DNA from 3 places in the Exiguobacterium sp. R-39 genome. Region 2 is predicted to be linked to each of the others. Evidence: riboswitches for the same ligand, from Rfam matches in the RefSeq annotation. Region 2 holds a riboswitch; each other region holds the start of a gene.

Region 1 (2,267 bases), 470 kb from region 2:
CCATACCTGCAGCAACCACTCGCACTCGGTGCAGATATCGTTCTTCACAGCGCGACAAAATACATCGGCGGTCACTCGGACGTCGTCGCCGGACTTGTCGTCGTCAACAGCGACGAGCTCGGAGAAGATCTTCATTTCATCCAAAACTCGACCGGCGGTATTCTTGGACCGCAGGACAGCTTCCTGCTCGTCCGTGGTTTACGGACGCTTGGTATCCGGATGGATGCAATCGAAGAAACGTCACACGATCTCGTTCAGTTCTTACAGGAACAGGATGTCGTCTCATACATCTTTTATCCGGGACTGGCATCACATCCGGGTCACTCGACACAACAGAAACAGGCGACCGGTTTCGGCGGAATGATCAGTTTTGATGTCGGTTCAGCAGAAAATGCGGAGAAACTCGTCGAAGCGACACATTTCTTCACATTGGCTGAAAGTCTTGGAGCGGTCGAGAGTTTGATTTCCGTTCCGGCACGGATGACGCATGCGTCGATTCCAGCAGAGCGTCGCGCAGAACTCGGAATTACAGATGGTCTCGTTCGGATCTCGGTCGGTCTTGAAGACGCGGAAGACTTGAAAGAAGATTTGGCACGTGCTTTCAGTCTGCTTCAACCGGTTTCAGAAAAAACTGTTTGACAAGCAAAATAACCCCTGCTAATATTCAGATTATATTAAAAATAACTAAATACCGATAACTCTTATCGAGAGTGGTGGAGGGACTGGCCCGATGAAACCCGGCAACCGCGGAATTTATTCCGAAGTGGTGCTAATTCCAGCAGACGATTGTCTGCAAGATGAGAGCAAATGGTTTTGTGTACTGAAAAAGTGCGCGCGTTTGCTCTAAAACGTGCGCACTTTTTTTATGTTTAGGAGGGACCGTATTGATTCGCTTACAGGATGTAGGAAAGATTTATCGCTCGAAGCGCGGATCGGTTGAAGCCGTCGTCAATGTCGACTTGTCAATCGAGCGCGGTGAAATTTTTGGAATAATCGGTTATTCAGGGGCAGGGAAATCAACACTGATTCGTTTGCTGAACATGCTTGAAGCACCGACGAGCGGCTCGATTCAAATCGACGGTGTCGAAATGACGACGCTCAAACCGAAAGAATTACGCGGCGTCCGCAAAAACGTCTCAATGGTATTCCAGCACTTTAATCTGCTGTGGTCACGGACCGTCGAAGAAAACATTATGTTCCCGCTTGAACTCGGCGGTTATCCGAAAGCCCGTCGCAAAGAACGAGTTGCTGAACTGATTCAACTCGTCGGACTCGACGGACGCGAAGGTGCTTACCCGTCGCAACTGTCAGGTGGACAAAAACAACGGGTCGGGATTGCCCGGGCACTGGCATCCAACCCAGATGTCTTACTCTGTGACGAAGCGACCAGTGCGCTGGATCCGAAAACGACGGACTCGATCCTCGAGTTGCTTGTCGACATCAACAAAAAATTAAAACTGACAATCGTCTTGATTACACATGAGATGCACGTCATTCAGAAAATCTGTCACCGGGTTGCCGTCATGGAAGCCGGGAAAATCGTCGAACAGGGACCGGTCGCAGAAGTGTTCCGTCACCCGAAACAGGCGATGACAAAAGAGTTCGTCAAACAATTGACGTCACCATCTGAAAACGAATTGACGTTTGCGAAATTACGCGAACGCTACCCGACCGGAAAAATCGTCCAGCTGACGTTCGTCGGTTCGACGGCGGAAAGTCCGATCCTGGCCGAAGTCATGAAAGACTCGAACTTATTATTCAATATCATCGGCGGAAACGTCGGACAGACGCAGGACGGGGCACTCGGAACGCTGTTCATTCAGCTGCTCGGGTCGGAACAGGAAGCACAAGCGGTCATCGCCAAACTTCAAGCGAGTGACGTTGAAGTGGAGGTGGATCACCGATGAGTACATTTTTTACAGATGTGGATTGGGATATGGTTTGGGAAGCAACCCGCAGTACCGTCTATATGACGGCTGTTGCAGGACTCGCGACGTTCGTCCTCGGACTGGCGATCGGTCTGTTGTTATATGCGACGAACGAAGAATTGTTGTTTAAAAACCGGACACTCTATTCCGTACTCAGCTTTTTAGTCAATATATTCCGCTCTATCCCGTTTATCATTCTATTGATTCTGTTGATCCCGATCACGAAAATCATCGTCGGGTCATTCTTAGGACCAACGGCTGCATTACCTGCGTTAATTCTCGGTGCAGCACCGTTTTACGGCCGGATGGTCGAACTGGCACTTCGTGAAGTCGATAAGG
Region 2 (2,267 bases):
ACATTCGCTACTGCGGCAATCGCCAAGGAAATTGGCGGAACAGATATCGACGTCAAGATGATTGTCCCTCCCGGTGCCGATCCGCACTCGTACGAGCCGACGTCTAAACAACTGACAGAAATCGCACAAGGCGATCTGTTCCTCTTAACCGGTACGACGCTTGAACCGTACTCGAAAAAAATCAAAGCCAGTCTGAAAGGCAATGATGTCCGTTTCGTCGAGACAAGCACAGGAATCGACTTACTCGAAGCCAACGCCACGCTTCACGAACATGAAGGACACGATGATCATGCTGACGAACACACGGAAGAAGAACATGATCACGGCAAATACGATCCCCATGTCTGGCTCGATCCGAACAATGCCAAAATGATGGCCCAATCGATTTCGACGGCACTGGCAAAAGAAGTACCGGATAAAAAAGCGACGTTTGAAAAAAACCTGGCTGAATTTGATACGCAGGCAGATGAGCTCGATCAAGATCTGCAACAGGCTGTCGATAAGGGCTCGAAAAAAGAATTGCTCGTCACGCATGCCGCTTACGGATATTTAGCCGAACGATACGGTTTCTCGCAATTGCCGATTGCCGGCATCTCTCCGTCGGACGAGCCTTCCCAAAAGCAACTGGCTGCTCTCGTCAAAGAAGCCAAATTGCATGACTTGAAGTATATCGCTTTCGAGGAGACGGTTTCTCCTAAAGTCGCCCGCGTCATCCAACAGGAAATCGGAGCCGAAGCGATTACGATCCACAATCTGGAGTCCGTCACGAAAGAACAGCAGAATGCCTCGTATTTTGACTTGATGAATGAAAATGTGACGACGCTCAAACAAGCACTTCAGTGAAGTAGTGTTGACATGCAGTAAAAGATACGTTACGGTAGAAAACGTATTTCAGACAATTAAATGACTTCTTTTTATCGCGAGAGACGGAGGGACTGGCCCGATGATGTTTCGGCAGCGGACGATTAAATCGTACTGTGCCAAATCCAGCAAGCTGCGGCTTGAGAGATAAGAAGAGCGTCTTTTTCAGTAAAGACCTCCTTCTTTCTTGCGAAGGAGTCTTTTTTTGTACTTGTAGAAAAGGAGTGGTTTTATGAACGAGACGATTACACCGAACAAATGGGCACTTCTACCGTTACTTGTCTTTTTAGTTCTTTTTATCGGTGCCGGTATTTTTTACGATGATTTCTACAAATTCCCGATTCTGATTGCGGCTTTGATTGCCTTGATTTTTGCGGCGGTCACAACGAAAGGCAGCATCAATCAAACCGTGGAACGGATTGCAACGGGTGCCGGAAATCCGGACATCATGATCATGGTCTTTATTTTCTTACTTGCCGGTGCCTTTTCCGGAACGGCCGATGCGATTGGCGCCATCGAAGCGACCGTCAACGCGTCGCTGACATTTTTACCGCCTTCTCTTTTAATGAGTGGGTTGTTTATCATCGCTGCTTTCATCTCGATGGCGATGGGGACTTCGACCGGTACGATTGCCGCACTTGCCCCGATTGCTCTCGGAATTCATGAAGCAACAGGTGTCAATGTTGCGATTGCCGCGGCAGCTGTCGTCGGCGGTGCAATGTTCGGTGATAACCTGTCATTCATTTCCGATACAACGATCGCAGCAGTCCGGACGCAAAAAACCAATATGCGCGACAAATTCAGAACCAACTTCATGATCGTGTTGCCGGCAGCAATCCTGACGGTCATCATCTTGGCTTTCGTCTCAGGTACAGGAGACGTCGTCGAAGCAAAAGCGTTTGAGTTTTATAAATTGATTCCGTATCTGTCTGTCATCGTCCTCGCCTTGTTTGGTGTCAACGTCATCCTCGTCTTAGTCGGCGGAACCGTTTTGACGGGTATCATCGGTATGATGGACGGAAGCTTCGGCTTAAGCGGCTTCGTCCTGTCGATGTCTGAAGGATTGATGGGGATGGCAGAAATTTCGATCTTGACGTTATTAATGGGCGGACTCGTCAGCCTGATCACCTTTAACGGCGGGATTGCTTATCTGAAAGAAACCCTGACGCGGAAAATCTCACAACGCCGCGGCGCGGAATTCAGTATGGCGGCACTCGTCAGTGCAACGAATCTCGCGACAGCGAACAATACGATTTCGATTCTTGTCGCCGGACCACTCGCTGCGGAAATCGCCGATACGTATGATATTGATCGGAAGAAATCCGCCAGTATCCTCGATATCTTCTCGTGCGGTATCCAAGGAATCATCCCGTACGGAGCCCAGTTGCTGATTGCAGCGGAATTAA
Region 3 (2,267 bases), 140 kb from region 2:
ATCCGGCTGTAGAAGACGCCTTCTGGCGGGACTTCATCAAGCGGGACCTGTCCTTCATCGAGATGCCACTGTTCATACGGCAACTCCAGTTCCTCGAGTCGTTTAATTAAATGGTCCGTCCATTCCTGGTTTTCGTGTAAGATATGAATTTTTGTCATTTGGTTTGACCTACCTTTCGTTTTTCTTCGACAAGCGGCATGACGTCGCGCGCGAAGCGTTCCATTTCTTCCAGTTGTGGTGAAAATTGAAGTAATAATAAGGAGACACCCACCTGCTCAAACGCAAGAATCCGTTCCGCAATCTGTTCCGGTGTTCCAATCAAATCAGGACGGAGTCCGCGGTTCGAGACCGAATAATCGTTCCGTTTTACCTGCTGTTCGAGTTGTGATTTGCTGACGAAGTCGTCGTACCCGGCGTATCCGGCACTGTCTTCCTTGACGTCCGTAATTCGTTGCCATTCTTGAATAGCCTCTTCTTCCGTATCGCGGCAGATGATATAAGCAGCCAATCCAAAACTTTCAAGCGGCGGTTGCCCTGTCGCTTGTCGGCGCGCCTTCATATCCTCAATCTTAACGGACACTTCTTCCACTGTTCCGCCGTGCATGACATAAGCGTCACAATGATTGACGATGGTTTGTTTGCCGGCTTCACTTTCCCCGCCTGCGTACAACTTGATGCCCGGTCGTTGAACCGGCTTCGGATGCAGTTGCGTCTTCTCGAGCGTATAGTAGTTCCCGTCGAAGCTGTACGGCGAAGCATCTGCCCATAATCCTTTCATGATCGTGACAAACTCTTCCGTCCGCGCGTAGCGTTCGTCGTGAGCTGTGAAGATCCCGTTGTATTGCCGCGCTTCTTCTTCCCACCAGGCAGAGACGACGTTTAACGTAAAGCGCCCGTGGCTAAGTTGATCGATGTTTGCTGCCATCTTCGCGGTCGTCGCCGGATTATGGAACCCCGGACGGACCGCTGTCATGATTTCCAGTCGTTCCGTCGTCGCGGCAATCGCCGCTGCCGTCGTCCAGGCTTCAAGACTTGGTGCTTCAAGTCCTTTGATGTCATTTAAGTTCAATTCCGCAATCAAGGTCGTTGAAAACCCGATTTGTTCAGCCGTTTGTGCGACCTGTTTCGCATAATCGAATGTCGCCGGCATCTGTTCGTCCTCGACATTCCGTAACCATCCGCCAAAAATCGGTAACCAAAATCCATACTCCATCCGTCATATCCCCCTTGTAAAAAAAAGTCGCTCTTCTCGAAAATCGAAAAGAGCGACGGATTAATCATGTCTGCTCTTATCTGTAAAGGAAAAGATTCCTTTAGGAAGTAGCACCTTCCGCTGCTCGCGGGGTTGCTGAAGTGTCTTCGGGCCAGTCCCTCGACTTCTCTTGATAAGAATTATTGGAATTATCGTACACTTTTTAGCAGAGTAAAGCAACCATTAAACCTTGTTTTCCAATCGGAATTAATAACAGTATTAAAAAAGGACGAGAGCCGGGCTCTCATCCTCATGGTCTTAATATTGGGCAACAAATGTCGATTGTTCGATGGGTGCTTCTTCGCCGCGGATCCGGTCATAGAATTTTGCAAGCGTGACGCTGAAGTATGGGCCAACCCATAGGAAAGCGATTCCGATGGTAATCAAGCCGAGCAGGAACCAACCAATGAATGAGAGGACGAGCATGAACGCTTCCATCTTATGTCCGTCCATCATTTGGCGCGAACGTGTAATCGCATCCAAAATGCCGATTGAAGGTTCATCTCGTAAAATATAAAACGTCATTAGATACGAAAATGACTTGATGATACCCGGGATGATAAATAGTAAGAACCATAAACCAAGGAAAATACTTTGGACAATCGAAAGACCGACTGCCTTTAAGAAAATTTTGTATGGCTCAAATAAATCAACGATTTTTGCCTGTTCTTTTCGAGCGACAGACATCGCAAGCCATGTCCAACCGATCGCAAGTGGAAGCAAGAGAATGTTCAGTAAAAAACCGATGAAATCAATCGCTTGAATATCTTCATTCGCATCAGAAGAAAACATCGTTGGAATACTTTGAATGATGAGAAACAGTAAAAACATAAGTGCCATGAAGACCCAGCGACCACTGAGCGCTTCACGGGCGGATAATTTTAATTCTTTAATCATGGAGATCCTCCTCAAAATAAGTTCTATCTCTATTTACGGCTCATGAAGAGAGGAGTTTCACTTTTTTTCAGGATTTTCCTGTTTTTAACTGATTTAAGCGTGCTTTTTCAAGTTGGCG

The links. Region 2 has a riboswitch for S-adenosylmethionine ahead of ACP26N_RS14930 (Na+/H+ antiporter NhaC family protein). Riboswitches for the same ligand answer to the same signal wherever they lie in the genome.
Region 1: it holds a riboswitch for S-adenosylmethionine, as region 2 does, so the genes downstream of both, ACP26N_RS12540 (methionine ABC transporter ATP-binding protein) here and ACP26N_RS14930 (Na+/H+ antiporter NhaC family protein) in region 2, are expected to answer to the same signal.
Region 3: it holds a riboswitch for S-adenosylmethionine, as region 2 does, so the genes downstream of both, ACP26N_RS15620 (LLM class flavin-dependent oxidoreductase) here and ACP26N_RS14930 (Na+/H+ antiporter NhaC family protein) in region 2, are expected to answer to the same signal.

Annotation. Positions count from the first base shown of each region.
Region 1 covers NZ_CP187965.1:2,386,085-2,388,351, reverse strand. Annotated here, with positions in the region: gene ACP26N_RS12545 (bifunctional cystathionine gamma-lyase/homocysteine desulfhydrase) at 1-639, shown strand, start outside; SAM riboswitch class I at 699-804, shown strand; gene ACP26N_RS12540 (methionine ABC transporter ATP-binding protein) at 885-1,907, shown strand; gene ACP26N_RS12535 (methionine ABC transporter permease) at 1,904-2,267, shown strand, end outside.
Region 2 covers NZ_CP187965.1:2,853,304-2,855,570, forward strand. Annotated here, with positions in the region: gene ACP26N_RS14925 (metal ABC transporter solute-binding protein, Zn/Mn family) at 1-843, shown strand, start outside; SAM riboswitch class I at 912-1,015, shown strand; gene ACP26N_RS14930 (Na+/H+ antiporter NhaC family protein) at 1,094-2,267, shown strand, end outside.
Region 3 covers NZ_CP187965.1:2,993,237-2,995,503, forward strand. Annotated here, with positions in the region: gene ACP26N_RS15615 (ATP-grasp domain-containing protein) at 1-158, opposite strand, end outside; gene ACP26N_RS15620 (LLM class flavin-dependent oxidoreductase) at 155-1,213, opposite strand; SAM riboswitch class I at 1,287-1,392, opposite strand; gene ACP26N_RS15625 (DUF975 family protein) at 1,511-2,149, opposite strand; gene ACP26N_RS15630 (DUF2325 domain-containing protein) at 2,217-2,267, opposite strand, start outside.